2 regions of the Pseudomonas sp. NPDC089392 genome follow, and region 1 is predicted to be linked to the other one. Evidence: riboswitches for the same ligand, from Rfam matches in the RefSeq annotation. Region 1 holds a riboswitch; the other holds the start of a gene.

Region 1 (7,481 bases):
ACCGCGATGTGCTGTGCAGCCGCATCCACACCCCGCAGGACGATGTGGTGCTCGGCCAGGTCGGCCGCGCAGCCCTGGCGGAGGTGGCAGCATGAGCCACTCGATCATCGCCAGCCAGCTGGACGCCCAGGCCAACCAGTACCTGCGTGAACAATTGCCCGACCACGAGGTGGTCGATATCGCCCCCAGCCAGTTGCAACTGGACACCCCTGCCGACGTGTTCATCCTGCGCCCGGTCAACGTGCGCGGTAACCGCGTGGACACCCCGCCAGCCGGCTGGCCGTGGTCGTTGCGCTGGGTGCAGGTGGTGTCCTCGGGCATCGACTTCTACCCCGCCTGGGTGTTCCAGGGCCCGCCAGTCACCAGTGGCCGTGGTGCCAATGCCGAACAGGTGGCCGAATTCGCCCTGGCCCTGGTGTTCGCCGCCGCCAAACAACTGCCAGGCCTGTGGGTCAAGGACGCCGATTGGCGCCTGACCCCACTGGCGCCGGTGCGTGGCCGTACCCTGGGCATCTTCGGTTTCGGCAGCATCGGCCAGAGCCTGGCACGCAAGGCGACGGCCTTGGGCATGTCGGTGCTTGCGCTGAACCGCCCCGGCCAGGCGATTGCCGAGGTGCCAGGCGTGCAACGCGTCGACAACCTGCAGCAGCTGTTTGCCGGCAGCGACCACCTGGTCATCGCCGCCCCGCTCACCCCCGCCACGCGTGGCCTGATCGATCGCCAGGTACTGGCCCAGGCAAAGCCCGGGCTGCACCTGATCAATATCGCCCGCGGCGGGTTGCTGGACCAGGACGCCCTGCTCGAAGCCCTGGACAGCGGCCTGATCGGCCGCGCCAGCCTCGATGTCACCGAGCCGGAGCCATTGCCAGCGGGCCACCCGCTGTACCACCACCCACGCGTGTTCCTGTCGCCGCACACCTCGGCGATTTCCGAGGACGGCTACCCGGCCCTGCTTGAAGCGTTTCTCGACAACTTCGCCCGTTACCGCGAACAGGCACCGCTGCACAACCTGGTCGACACCCAACGCGGCTACTGAACCCACACCTTTTGGAGAACACCATGACTGCACTGTCTGTCGTCACCCCGCAGGAAAACAGCGTACGCCAACGCGTCAGCGCCGAAGAATGGGAGGTGCGGGTAAAACTGGCTGCGGCTTACCGTCTGGCCGCCCTGTTCCGTTGGACCGACCACATCTACACGCACTTCTCGGCCCGCGTGCCGGGGCCTGACGAGCACTTCCTGATCAACGCCTTCGGCCTGCTGTTCGACGAGATCACCGCGTCCAACCTGGTGAAGGTGGACGTGGACGGCACGATTATCGACGACCCGCTGGGGCTGGGTATCAACCAGGCAGGCTATGTGATTCACAGCGCCATCCACCGAGCACGGCCCGACCTCAAGGCGGTGCTGCACACCCACACCCGTGACGGCGCAGCGGTGTCGGCGCAGCGTGATGGCCTGCTGCCGATCTCCCAGCACGCACTGGCCTACTACAGCCGCGTGGTCTACCACGACTACGAGGGCGTCGCACTGGACCTGGACGAGCAACAGCGGCTGGTGGCCAACCTGGGCGACAGCAACATCCTGATCCTGCGCAATCATGGCCTGTTGACGGGAGGCATCAGTGTCGAACATGCGTTCCGTGAACTGCACGGGCTGGAGCGCGCCTGCAATATCCAGGTGGCGGCGCAGGCCGGGGGCAATGACCAGTTGCTGCACGCGGCGCCAGCGGCGATTGCCAAGGTACATGAGCAGTCGAAGCGGTTTTCCGATGGGCTGGGGGAAGGCATTCAGCGGCACTGGGATGCATTGATCCGGCAGCTGGATCGGGAGGGGCTGGATTACCGGGACTGACTAGCCGCCACCTATTACCTGTGCTGGCGCCTATATTTAAAATGCATTTTATTAATTTTAAATATAGATTTAATTCCCTTAAAACATAATTAGCATAGATCCAAAAAGCCTTTCACAACCCCACCCACCCCACGCTATGGTCTACCCATCAAGACCGACCCCACACCTGGCGGAGGCCGTTTACCACAGCCCCGCCAGGCAGCCCACCCCCTGCATCACGCAGCGCTCCTGTCGCGGCCCGACTCGCCACTCAACAGCACAGGAGCTTCACCCATGAGCCTCGAATTCATCGGCCTCATCGGCCCGCAGGAAAGCAGCGAATCCCAGGCGCCACGCGGCCCGCTGGTGGATCTGGAGTTCATCAAGGCCTTCTCCCAGGCCCAGGAATACGGCGGCTTCGACAAGGCGCTGCTGGCGGTCAACACCAGCGCGCCGGATTCGCTGATCCTGGCCAGCTACGTGGCCGCCCTCACCGAGCGCATCGGCCTGCTGGTAGCCCATCGACCGGGCTTTCAGGCCCCGACCTTCGCCGCCCGCCAGTTTGCCACCCTGGACCAGCTGAGCCGTGGGCGGGCCTCGATCAACGTCATCACCGGCGGTGACAGCGGCGACTTGCAGCGCGATGGCGACTTCCTCGACAAGGATGCCCGTTATGCCCGCACCGACGAGTACCTGCAGGTACTGCGCGACACCTGGACCCGTCACGAACCGTTCGACCACCAGGGCACTCACTACCGCATCGAAGACAACCTGACCCTGGTCAAGCCGGTGCAGCACTTGCCGATCTACTTCTCTGGCGCTTCCGACGCGGCGGTCGAGGTGGCTGCCAAGCACGCCGATGTCTACATGATGTGGGGCGAACCGCTGGAGCAGGTACGCGAGCGCATCGCCAAGGTGCGCAAGGCAGCGGCACGCTATGGGCGCGAAAAGCACATCCGCTTCAGCCTGTCGCTGCGGCCGATCCTGGGGGCCACCGAGGCCGAAGCCTGGGGCCGCGCCGAACGCATACTGGCCGACGCCCAGGAACGTATTGGCATTCGTCAGGGCAACCGCCGCGAGAAAAACTTTGGCAAGAGCAACGCCGGTTCCGAGCGCCTGGTGCAACTGGCCAGCCAGCGCAAGGTGCATGACACCCGTCTGTGGACAGAGATTGCGGCACTGGGTGGCGGTGCGGGCAACTCCACTTCGTTGGTGGGCACCGCAGACCAGGTGGCCGAGTCGGTGCTGGCCTACTACGAACTGGGGGTGACCACCTTCCTGTTCCGCGGTTTTGACCAGCTGCTTGATGCGGTTGAGTACGGACAAGCGCTGATCCCGCGTATTCGCGTGCTGGTTGACCAGCATGAGGCCGGCCGCAGCGCGCGCACGGCATAGATCTCTCTACCTGCCGCACTGGCCTCTTCGCGGGCGCGCCCGCTCCCACAGGGATATCGCAAATCATAGGTTCAGCGGCACACCTGTGGGAGCGGGCAAGCCCGCGAAGGGCCGCAAAGCGGCCCAATATGGCGATTGACGCCAAGCCCGCCCCATGCTCTCCTTATGCCTCACGTTCAGGTGCCCCCAATGGGGGTGAAACGGGAAACCGGTGCGTCGCAGGCCCTTCAATCAGGGCCGGACAAGGCCGGTGCTGCCCCCGCAACGGTAAGCGAGCGAAACGTCTATACCACTGTGCCCGATAGTTCGGCATGGGAAGGTGACGCTTTCCAGGAGCCCAGCTCCTCCTCGCAAGCCCGGAGACCGGCCTGGCGTTCATGAACACCCCGCGGTGGGCGGGCGCTGTTGCATTCCCCTGGGCGTACACGCTCGGGGCTGCCGCGCTTGCCCATTGCCCACAAAAAGCAGAGGAACGCGTCATGCCCGTCACCAGCACCAAGCCACACAGCCTTGCCACCCCTGTTACCCTCAGCCAGCGCGTAGTCATCGCCGTCGGCGCCAGCCTGCTGGGCTTGTGCCTGGTGTACTTCGCCGGTTTCTCGCACATCGAGGCCGTACACAACGCCGCCCACGACACCCGTCACAGCGCCGCCTTCCCCTGCCACTGAGTACGCCCGATGATCACGCGCATTGCCCGTACCGCGGGCTTCAGCGGGCTGCTGGCTGCCCTGCTGCTGACCTTGCTGCAAAGCTTCTGGGTCGCCCCATTGATCCTTGAGGCAGAAACCTACGAGTCCTCCGCCCCGGCCGCACACCACGAGCACGGCAGTGAAGTGCCTGCCCATGAACACAGCGCCGAAGCCTGGTCGCCCGAAGACGGCTGGCAACGCGTGCTGTCCACTACCGGTGGCAACCTGGTGGTCGCGGTCGGCTTCGCCCTGATCCTCGCCGCCCTGTACAGCCTGCGCGAGCCACAGCGCGCCGGCACTGGCGCATGGTGGGGGCTGGCCGGCTTTGCCGTGTTCTGCCTGGCCCCAACCCTGGGCCTGCCACCCGAACTGCCAGGCACTGCGGCTGCCGACCTGGGGCAACGCCAGGCCTGGTGGATCGGCACAGCCAGTGCCACCGCCCTCGGCCTGGCCTTGCTGGTGTTCGCCCGCCACTGGCTGCTGAAGGCGCTGGGTGCCGTGCTGCTGGTCATTCCCCATGTAATCGGCGCACCGCAACCCGAGGTGCACGAAAGCCTGGCCCCTGAAGCCCTGGAAACCCAGTTCAAAGTGGCCTCCTGGCTGACCAACGCCGCCTTCTGGCTGGCCTTGGGCCTGCTCAGCGCATGGCTGTTCCGCCGCTCCAGCCAGGCCTGATGCCGGTTTTTTACGCCGGTTTCGGCTGCCGCCGGGGTTGCCCGGCGGATACCCTGCAAACCTTGCTGCACCAGGCGCTGGGCAACCAGGGCCTGGCGTTGGCTGATCTACGCGGCATCGCCAGCATCAGCCTGAAGGCCGACGAGCCCGGCTTGCAGCAGTTGGCCGAGCGCCTCGGTTTGCCCTTGGTGCTGTACCATAGCGCGCAACTGCAACCCTACGAACCGTTGCTCAGCCACCGCTCTGCCGCAGCCCATGCCCACAGCGGCTGCTGGGGCGTGGCCGAAAGCGCTGCCCTGGCCCTGGCCTGCCAGCAGCTTGGTACGGCCCGCTTGCTGCTGACGCGCCAGGTAATGGGCCCGGCCACCCTCGCGCTGGCCTGCTGAACGTTTCGCTCTTCTTTCTTGCAAGGACTTTCAATGACGGTCTACTTCATCGGCGCCGGCCCCGGCGACCCGGAACTGATCACGGTCAAGGGCCAACGGCTGATCCGCCAGTGCCCGGTGATCATCTATGCCGGCTCACTGGTACCTGCCGCCGTGCTTGAAGGCCACCAGGCCGAGACCGTGATCAACAGTGCCGAACTGCACCTGGAGCAGATCATCGCGGCCATGCGCAATGCGCACGAACAAGGCCAGGATGTGGCCCGGGTACACAGCGGCGACCCCAGCCTGTACGGCGCCATCGGTGAGCAGATCCGCCACCTGCAGGTGCTGGGCATCGATTACCAGATCATCCCCGGGGTCACCGCCACGGCGGCCAGCGCAGCCCTGCTCGGCTGCGAACTGACCCTGCCACAGGTGGCGCAGACGGTGATCCTCACCCGCTATGGCGACAGCTCGCCGATGCCATCGGGCGAGCAACTGGGCGACCTGGCGCGCCATGGGAGCACCTTGGCGATCCACCTGGGGGTCAAGCACCTGGCGCGTATCGTCGATGAGTTGCTGCCGCACTACGGCGCAGACTGCCCGGTGGCGGTGGTGCATCGCGCCACCTGGCCCGACCAGGACTGGGTGCGCGGCACCCTCGGCGATATCGTCAAACTGGTTGCGGCCAAGGCCTTCCGGCGCACGGCGCTGATTCTGGTGGGCCACGTGCTGGGCGACACGCCGTTCGCCGAGTCGGCCTTGTACCGCGCGGGGCACGCCCACTTGTACCGCCCTGGCGACTGAGCATTGCCAGGCTTGCCGCGGGCGTAGCAGACTCCAGGTTCCCGCCTGCGAACAGGAGTCATGCCCATGCTGGATTTACGCCCCAACTGCGAGTGCTGCGATACCGACCTGCCGGGTGACAGCCCCGACGCGCTGATCTGCTCCTTCGAATGTACCTTCTGCCGCGCCTGCGCCGAAACCCGCTTCCAGGGCCGTTGCCCAAACTGCTCCGGCCAATTGGTGGCCCGCCCGACACGGGCCGGCCAGGCGCTGCTCAATAACCCCGCCTCGACCCAGCGCGTGAAAAAAGCACACTCCGCCTGCGCTTGACTGGCCGCAAAAAACAGACATCGCCGCTTTGATAGGGTGATGTCTTTCTCGTTATTTGTAGGAAATTTCGACAACAACCACGGGGTTTATCAACACTTCTATACTCGGCATTACCAAACTTCGGGAATGGTCGTATCGTGCAGCGCTTCCGATAACCCCACTTGCAGACGTATTCCTGAGTGTTCCAGGAAGCGGACCACATCCCGACAGGAGTTTTCCCCATGACAACTGTGCTGATCGTCGACGACCACCCCATCGTCCGGCTGTCCTTGCGCCTACTGCTCGAGCGTGAGCGCTTCCGTGTCGTCGGCGAGGTCGGCAATGGCAGCGAAGTGGCGCAGGTAGCCCGCGAACTGCGCCCGGACGTGGTCATTCTCGACATCGGCCTGCCCGGCCTGGATGGCATGGAAGTGATCAAGCGCCTGCAATGCCTGGAACCAGTACCCAAGATCATGGTGCTGACCGGGCAAGCCACCGACCTGTACGTGCGGCGCTGCCTGGATGCCGGCATCGGTGCCTTCGTCACCAAGGAAGAGGACCACGAGGCGCTGCTGTTTGCCCTCAAGGCCCTGGTCAAGGGCTACTCGACCTTCCCGCAGATGTCGGTCAACAGCAACTCGCTGGAAAGCGAGCCTGTGCGCCTGGCCAGCCTTTCCAACCGGGAAATGGAAGTGCTGCGGCGCCTGGCGCGTGGCGAAAACAACAAGAACATTGGCACCTGCATGAACCTCAGCGCCAAGACCATCAGTACTTACCGAGGCCGCATCATGGAAAAGCTCAAGACGGAATCCTTGGTTGAAATGGTCGACCTGGCCAAGCGCAACAGCGTCTACTGAGGGCTTGGCAGCCATGAAGCGCCTGCTGGCGAGCGCCCTTCTGGCCATCGGCCTGGTGGGTTCAAGCGGGCTGTCGGCCAACAGTGAACCGCGCCAACTGCTGGCCCGCTCGGTCAGCGCCGCAGCGCCGCTATCGCTGCCCAGCGAAGACCGCCAGTGGTTACAGCAACGCCAACACCTGGTACTGGGCAGCTCGCGGCCCGACTACCCGCCATTTGAAATCAACGTCAGCCAGCACGACTACGAAGGCCTCAGCGCCGATTACGCGGGTATCATTGCCGAACAGCTGGGCATAACCATCGACGTACGCCGCTTCGACAGCCGCCACGAAGCCATTGCCGCGTTGCGTGATGGCCGCATCGACCTGCTGGGTAGCTCCAACGCCTTCGAGGCCGCAGATGCCCAGCTCAGCCTTAGCGCCCCCTATGCTGAAGACCTGCCGGTGGTCGTCACCCGCGAGGGGCGCAGCTTGAAGAACACGCCCGACCTTGCCGGCCTGCGCCTGGCCATGGTCGATCATTACCTGCCGGCCAGTACCGTACGCGCCCTCTACCCCAAGGCACAATTGAGCC
Region 2 (7,481 bases), on a different contig from region 1:
TGAAGGTTGGGTAACCGCTCCACGGCGCTTCACCGTAGCCGTTGAGCATGCGCAGTACGACAAAGCCCAACAGCGCGAGCAGCCCCGCCAGTAGCAGGCGGTGCTGGCGTTGGTCGGCCTCGCTGCCACGGGTGAACCAGGGGCCCAGGCCGTAACCCAGGGCGATGACACCGATCCACGGCAGCACCGGGTAGGACGTGCGCAGCCGCAGGTTTTCGGAGAACGCCAGCCAGCCTCGGTCATGCAGGATCGCCCACGGTACGTGCAGCGCCGATTCCACACCAAAGTGCAGGCCATCGAGCAGGTTGTGACCAGCGATGATGACCGCCCCCAGGGCCAGGAGCGCGGCGCGTGGCAGCCATACCAGCAGCGACAGGGCGATCATGCTGACGCCGATGGCCCAGATCACTTGCAGGTAGATCACGCTGGGCGGCAACTGGAAGGTCCAGGCGAAGTTGACCAGGGTGAACTCCAGCACCACCAGGAACAGCCCGCGCTTGAACAGGAACGCCGAAACATCGCCACGGCCTTGGTGTTTCTCGCCGTAAAGCCAGGCCGACAGGCCGGTCAGCAGGACGAACACCGGCGCACACAGGTGGGCCAGGGTGCGGCTGACGAATAGCGCCGGCTCGGTGGTGTCGATGGCCATCGGGTCGCTGACCTGGCGGTGCAGGAAGAAGGTCTCGCGGACGTGGTCCAGGAGCATGAACAGGATTACCAGGCCGCGCAGGGCATCGATGCTCTGCAGGCGCTGGGTAAGCAGGGTAGGGGTGGCGCTGGCGCTTGTCATGGAGGGTCGCTGATGGGAATTGATGTCAAGTGAAACGTTATCTTATAACTAAATGGTGAGGGGTTGGTAGCGGTTTTTGTGTTTGCCTGTGCCGGCCCTTTCGCGGGTAAACCCGCTCCTACACAGGTACAGCACAGGCATTGAGATAGACGCTGTCCTTTGTAGGAGCGGGTTTACCCGCGAAGAGGCCGGCACAGGCCGGCTCAGGTCAGAAGCTGTAATCCACCGTCGCAAAGTACGACCGTGGCATCCCCATCAGCCACTGCTGCCCGCTGAACGCCGACTGCACATACTCACGGTCGAACAGGTTGTTCAATTGCAACCCCAGCCGCACATCCGGTAACACCTGCCAGCCGATGTTGGCATCTACCACGGTGTATCCGGGGGCGCTCTGGGTATTGGCGGTATCGGCATAGCGCTCATCCACATAGCGCGCGCCAATGCCGGCCTCTACTTGCTGCCCGAAGCCTTTGCTCAGCCACAGGTTGGCGGTACGCCGCGGCACGTTGACCGGCCGGTTGCCCGCGCGGTCCTGCGCAACACCGCCGACCATTTCGGCGAAGTCGTCATACCTGGCGCGCACCAGCGATGCGTTGGCCGACACCTGCCACTGGTGAGCCAGCGCCAGCTCCAGGGTTGCCTCCAGGCCGTCGGAGGTCTGCTGGCCGGCCTGTTGCGGCTCGTGGGTGATCGGGTCGGCCACCAGCAGCTTCTTCTTGACGATGTGGTAGGCCGCCAAGGTCCATTCGCCACGGCCCTCCCAGAAGCGCTGCTTGAGTCCGACCTCGGTCTGCTTCGCTTCTGTCAGGTCATAGTGCATCTGGCTCGGGCTGAGGCTGATCAGATTGTCGACCCCGTCCTCGCTGGTGGAGTACTGGCCATACAGCGACAGGTCGTCGGTAACCGCAAACACCAGCCCGACGCGCCAGTTGCCACCTTGCAGGCTGCGGTCGCTGCGGCTGTCGTCGGTCAGGTTGTCGCGGTCGATGTGGTGCTGGTCGCGGCGCACGCCGGTTACCAGTGACAGCCGCTCGCTCAACTGCAGACGGTTTTCGGCGAACAGGGCAAAGCTGTGGGTGGTGGACAGGGTTTGCGGGCGCAACGGCGAGGCACTGTGGAACCCGCCCGGCTGTGGTTGCCACGGGTCGATGTAGTCGCCGCCGACATCATCGTAGGGGGCGTTGCTGTCGACGTTGAAACGCACCTTGTTGTACTCCGTGCCGAGCACGGTCTTGCTGGCCAGGCCGAACAGCGTGTGGTCGAAAGTGAACGTCTGGCGGTCGCCGAACTGCTCCTGGTTGTGCTTGATTTCCAGGTAGCTGCCGCGCTGTAGCTGCTGGTGTTCGGCATCCCAGTCGTAGTTCTCGGCATTGCGCCAGTGGCGGCGGCTCTTGATGTAGTACAGCTGGTTGCTGGCGCTGACGTGGTCGTTCAGCGCCCAGTCGGTGGTCAGCCTGGTCCACTCGTCGTCGTAACGCTGTACGTCGTTCTGCACGTTATAGTTTTTCTTGTGCAGGCTGCTGCGGTAGTGGCCGTCGATCAGCGGGGTGCCGTAGTAGTTGGCAGGCTGTGCCTCACCGCGGTCATGGGCCAGGGTGAAACTGAGGTCGTCACTGGCATCGAAGCGCAGCGCGGCACTCAGGGCCAGGCTACGCGAGGTGGTGCGGTCTACCCAGCCGTTGCCGGCCTGCTGGTTCAGTGTCAGGCGGTAGCTGAGGCGTTCACTGAGGCTGCCGCCGCTGTCCAGCCCCAGCTGCTGGCGGTCCCACGAGCCGTAGCCCAGGCGCAGGTGGTTGCGCACCTCGCCGGCAAACGGCTTTTTCGGGATCACATTGATTACCGCGCCGGTGGCACCTTCACCGTACAGCACCGAGGCCGGGCCGCGAATCACGTCGATGCGCTCGACCATCCACGGGTCGACCGGGAACGTCTGGGTGCCGGCACCGGTGAACAGGCGGGCGCCGTCGAACAGTGTCATCACCGAGCTGTGGCCGGCAAAGCCGCGAGCGGACAAGCCTGTACCGCCATCGCCCGGGGAGCCGACAAAGGTGATGCCCGGCGAACGGGTCACCGCGTCCTGCACGGTGAGGTTGTTGCGCTGCTGGATCTGCTCGGCGCTGATGCTGCTGGTGCTGGCCGGTGTTTCCAAGGCACTGAGGCCAAGGCGCGAGCCGGCCTGGGTCGGCGTGGCCAGATTGATGTCGCGGCTGTCGAAGGTATCGGTGATGGCCGTGGAAGGCAGGGCCAGGGGCTGTGGATCACGGTCATCGGCCAAGGCCGGCAGGGCGACGGCCAGGCAGGCCGCCAGGGGGTGAAGCTTGAACATACGGGACATGTCGTTCCACTGCTGCAGGAATGATTGGATCCCGGTGGAAAACACGCAAAGGAGGCGTTCCGTACAGGCAGGCGCGCGCACGGATACCGGCCTGCGCCCGCCCACCGCGGGTTGCCAAGTGACGCTTCAGGCCGGTCTCCGGGCTTGCGAGGGGCATGAAACCTTCACCTTCCCATGCGTGTGCACAGTGGTATCTCGAAGGGCTCGCTCGCTTACCGTTGCGGGGGCAGCGCCGGACTTGTCGTGGGTAACACGACGCACCGGCTTCCCGTTTCACCCTGCGCGCGGCGGCGCAGGACACCTGAAACTGGCGCGCATCTGACCATTGAAATGCGGGTGGGTCAAATTTGCAGGGGTGATGGGGGAGTAGTAGGCAGGCCTGGCCACTTCGCGGGCTCGCCCGCTCCCACAGGAATATCAAAGGCCTCTGGGTGTAGGAGCGGGTTTACCCGCGAATAGGCCGGGCCTGCCTCAGAAAATCAGCGCCCGCGCCGCCGCGAAACCCGCGCCTCGATGTTCTTGCGCCCAATCAGCAGCGGCGGCTTCTCCACCACCGGCTCATCCGCCAGCCACTTGTACATCACCAGGCAGTCCACCAGCCCCAGGCGGGCATGGCGATAGGCCTTGGGCAAGCGGCCGACGGTTTCGAAGCCCAGCTTGTGCCACAGCGCCACTGCCACTTCATTGCTGGCTACCACCGAATTGAACTGCAGGGCCAGAAAGCCCTCCTGGCGTGCCAGCTTCTGCGAATGCTCGCACATCAAGCGCGCCACGCCCCGGCCACGCGCCTGTTCGCAGACCATGTAGCCGCAATTACCCACGTGCGCGCCCGGCCCGGCGGCATTGGCCTTGAGGTAATACGAACCCAGCAGCTCGCCATCCTCTTCTGCCAGCAGCGTGTGCAATGGCAGCTCCAGCCACAGCTGGCGGGCCTGTTCAAAGCTCAGGGCCGGGTCGAAAGCGTAGGTTTCACGGGCCTGGACAACGGCCTGGAAGGTAGGCCAGAAGCGTTCGAAGTCTTCGGGCGTCATGGGGCGAATGTGGATCATGCGGGTTCCTGCGCGTGCTAAGCCGCCCAGTCTGGGTGGCGCGGCGCCGTCGCGCAAGGGCGGCGACGCCGTTTGTGCTCAGCCGTTGGCCTTGCCTACTGCATCCATGGCCCGCGCCGAGTAGACCAGCGCGGCACCGGCGTTCATCGCCACGGCCACGCCGAGGGCCTCGGCAATTTCCTCGCGGCTGGCGCCATGCTTGACCGCCTGCTGCGAATGCACGGCAATGCAGCCGTCGCAGCGGGTGGTCACGGCCACGGCCAGGGAGATCAGCTCGCGGGTCTTGGCGTCCAGGTGGTTGGTCTTGGCCCCGGCACCGCTGGCGGTCATGTAGCCGGCCACGGTGTCGGGTGACAGTTGCTTGAGATCGCCGATGCCGGCCATCAACTGCTTACGGTAGGCGTCCCAGTCCATCATGCTCATCGTCTTCACCTTGGGGTGGTTGCGAGTGGAGCTTTCAGGCTAGTCGAAGAGTGGCAGGTGTGAGGCTTGTACTTTGGTGGGTGTGCACAGGGTACTGCGTGAACTCGAAGCCAGCGCAGTACCTGTGGGAGCGGGTTTACCCGCGAAGCGGGCGACGCGGTGGATGGCACCGGCTGCGCCGGTGTTCGCGGCTAAAGCCGCTCCTACAGCCGCTCCTGCATGGATTGCGTACAGCCATCAGATGTAGATGAACACCAGCACCAACGCCGCAACCACTGCCCACTTCTCCAGGTAGTAGCGCATGCGGTTGCGCTTCTTCAGCGCCTTGCCGCGTTCGCGGATCTTGTAGATGCGGGTGAACAGCCGGTTGATGCCTCCGGTCTTGTCGCTGGCATCATTGGGCGCGGCGGCGGCGGCCATTACATTGCGGCTGAACCAGCGGTTGAACGCGGTTGCCCAGCGGTACTTGAGCGGGCGTTCGACGTCGCAGAACAGGATGATGCGGTTGTGCTCGGTGGTGTTGGCTGCGTAGTGGATGTAGGTTTCATCGAAGACCACGCCCTCGCCATCGCGCCACGAGTACTTCTCGCCGTCCACGTCGATATAGCAACCGTCGTCGTTCGGTGTGTCCAGGCCCAGGTGGTAGCGGTACGAACCGGCATACGGGTCACGGTGGCGCACCAGCTTGGCGCCTGGCGGCAGGGTGGCGAACATGGCCGCCTTGACCGTGCCGATGCCTTGCAGCAACTCGGTGGTGCGTGGGCACAGGGCCATCGCCGATGGGTGGCTTTCGCCGTACCACTTCAGGTAAAAGCGCTTCCAGCCGGTCTTGAAGAACGAGTTGAAACCGACGTCATCGTAGTTCTCGGACTTCTTGATTTCGCCCACGTGCAGCAGCTGGCGGCCTTCCTCGCGGATCTCCTGCCAATGGTCCTGCAGCGGCTTCAGTTCGGGGAAGGCCTCTACCGGCAGGTAAGGCTTGGCCGGGTGCTTGGAAAACAGATACAGAAAGCTGTTGATCGGTGCCAGGAAGCTTGAGTGGTCGCCCAGCTGGCGGGTCAGCTTGTGGCGCACCCGACCGCGCAGGTGAACATAGGCGATCGAGAGGACGAAGAGGAGTACGAGTGCAATTTTCATGGACGTTTACTTGTCGAAAAATGGCCATGCGCCATGGCATAAGCCCCCGAGCATAAACAATCATGGGCGCAGTTTGTACTTATTGTTACGAAACGGCGGGGCGACTTAGGTGTAATACCCTACAGACTTGCGCAAACGATTCACGCCCAGGAGTTCACATGGTTCAGGATCTGCACACCAGCGGTACGCCGTTCAAGCGGTTGTTCTTCGCCTTACCGGTCAGCGATGCCCAGCGCCGCGCTTTGGCCCAGTGGCGGCGCGACCTGAACCTGCGCAACGGCAAACCGGTGCCGGCGGCCAACTTTCATGTGACGTTGCTGTTCCTCGGCGATGTGGATGCTGCCCAGGTGCCAGCAATATGCGCGGCTGTCGACCAACTGGCGCTGCCGGCCACGGCACCGCGGCTGTTGCTCGACCGTTTGCAGGTGTGGCGGCGCGCCAGTGCCCTGGTACTGGAGGCGCGGCAGACACCGCAGCCCCTGTTGCAACTGGTGTACGGCTTGCAGCAGGCGCTGCTGCCGTTGGGAGTGGAAGCGGCCAACCGTGAGTATCGCCCGCACTTGACGCTGTCCAGGGATTACCGTGGCCAGCCGCCAGAAGCCAGCAGCGCGCCGGAGTTTTACCTCGCTGCCCGCCACTTCACGTTGTACGAGTCGCGCAAGGGTGCATATTGGCCGTTGGCACAGTGGCCGCTTTTGCATTGACTCTGACCCTGTGTGGGCTTTAGCCGCGAACACCGGCAAAGCCGGTGCCATCCACCGTGTTGGATTCTTCGCGGGTGAACCCGCTCCCACAGGGCTGCTCCTGCAAAATCGCACGCGGCCTTAAGGGGCTAAACCGGTAAGCTTTGATATGGCAACTCATCCCCCGGGCTGCGCTCGAACTGGCGTTTGTACTCGCGGCTGAACTGCGATGTGCTCTGGTACCCCACCCGGTGCGCGGCCTGGGCCACTCCCAGGCCTTCGCCAATCAGCATCTGTTGCGCCTTCAGCAACCGCAGGCGCTTGAGGTACTGCATCGGCGCCATGTCGGTGCAGCGCTTGAAGTGTTCATGGAAGGTCGAAACGCTCATGTTGGCCCGTGCGGCCAGTGCTTCAACGCTCAGCGGCTCGGTGTAGTGCTCGCGCAGGTGGGCGAGGGCGGCGCCAATGCGAGCGAAATGCCCCTGTTGCTCTACCAACGCTCGCAACACACCGGCCTGCGGGCCGCGCAGTGCGGTATACAGCACCTCACGTACCCGCGCTGGGCCCAGTACCCTGGCGTCCAGCGGGTCCTGCAGGCAGCGCAGCAGCCGCTCCACGCTTTCCCGCATCGGCGCATCCAGCGCCGCCGAGGTCATCGACTGCGGTGTTTGTGCCTGCACTGCAACGTCTGGCGCCAGGTCCATGCTCTGTACCAGTTCACCCAGCACAGCACGGTCGATGTCCACCGCCACGCCGAGCAAGGGCGCTTCAGGGGTGGCGAAGGTTTCGCACATGAACGGCACCGACAACGCCTGCACCAGGTAATGCCCGGCACCGTACTCCAAGGTACGCGGCCCCAGGCGCGCGAGCTTGCTGCCCTGGGCCAGGATCATCAGGCTGGGTTCGTAGATTTGCGGGCTGCTGGCCACATAGTGGTCCCAGCTCAGCACCTGCACCTGGGGTAGGTGCGTGGGCACAAAGCCGGGGCGCGTGGCGAGGCTGCGGATCAGCGCGCAAAGCGGTGCATTGGCGTCGACGTGGCGGGTCAGTTGCATGGTGAACCA

What was found. A riboswitch is a leader RNA that binds a small molecule or an ion and turns the genes downstream of it on or off. The one in region 1 is predicted to bind cobalamin.
Region 2: linked by a shared signal. The riboswitch ahead of ACIP1G_RS20755 (TonB-dependent receptor) and the one ahead of ACIP1G_RS26155 (CbtB domain-containing protein) in region 1 are both predicted to bind cobalamin.

What each region holds. Positions count from the first base shown of each region.
Region 1 covers NZ_JBIVIF010000043.1:20,385-27,865, reverse strand. Annotated here, with positions in the region: gene ACIP1G_RS26175 (acyl-CoA dehydrogenase family protein) at 1-95, shown strand, start outside; gene ACIP1G_RS26170 (D-isomer specific 2-hydroxyacid dehydrogenase family protein) at 92-1,036, shown strand; gene ACIP1G_RS26165 (class II aldolase/adducin family protein) at 1,060-1,854, shown strand; gene ACIP1G_RS26160 (LLM class flavin-dependent oxidoreductase) at 2,128-3,228, shown strand; cobalamin riboswitch at 3,390-3,615, shown strand; gene ACIP1G_RS26155 (CbtB domain-containing protein) at 3,708-3,896, shown strand; gene ACIP1G_RS26150 (CbtA family protein) at 3,906-4,592, shown strand; gene ACIP1G_RS26145 (cobalamin biosynthesis protein) at 4,592-4,978, shown strand; gene cobM (precorrin-4 C(11)-methyltransferase) at 5,012-5,764, shown strand; gene ACIP1G_RS26135 (DUF1272 domain-containing protein) at 5,831-6,073, shown strand; gene ACIP1G_RS26130 (response regulator) at 6,295-6,909, shown strand; gene ACIP1G_RS26125 (transporter substrate-binding domain-containing protein) at 6,923-7,481, shown strand, end outside.
Region 2 covers NZ_JBIVIF010000026.1:55,149-62,629, forward strand. Annotated here, with positions in the region: gene ACIP1G_RS20750 (DUF1624 domain-containing protein) at 1-790, opposite strand, end outside; gene ACIP1G_RS20755 (TonB-dependent receptor) at 999-3,125, opposite strand; cobalamin riboswitch at 3,237-3,445, opposite strand; gene ACIP1G_RS20760 (GNAT family N-acetyltransferase) at 3,605-4,174, opposite strand; gene ACIP1G_RS20765 (carboxymuconolactone decarboxylase family protein) at 4,253-4,597, opposite strand; gene lpxO (lipid A hydroxylase LpxO) at 4,835-5,734, opposite strand; gene thpR (RNA 2',3'-cyclic phosphodiesterase) at 5,893-6,438, shown strand; gene ACIP1G_RS20780 (AraC family transcriptional regulator N-terminal domain-containing protein) at 6,567-7,472, opposite strand.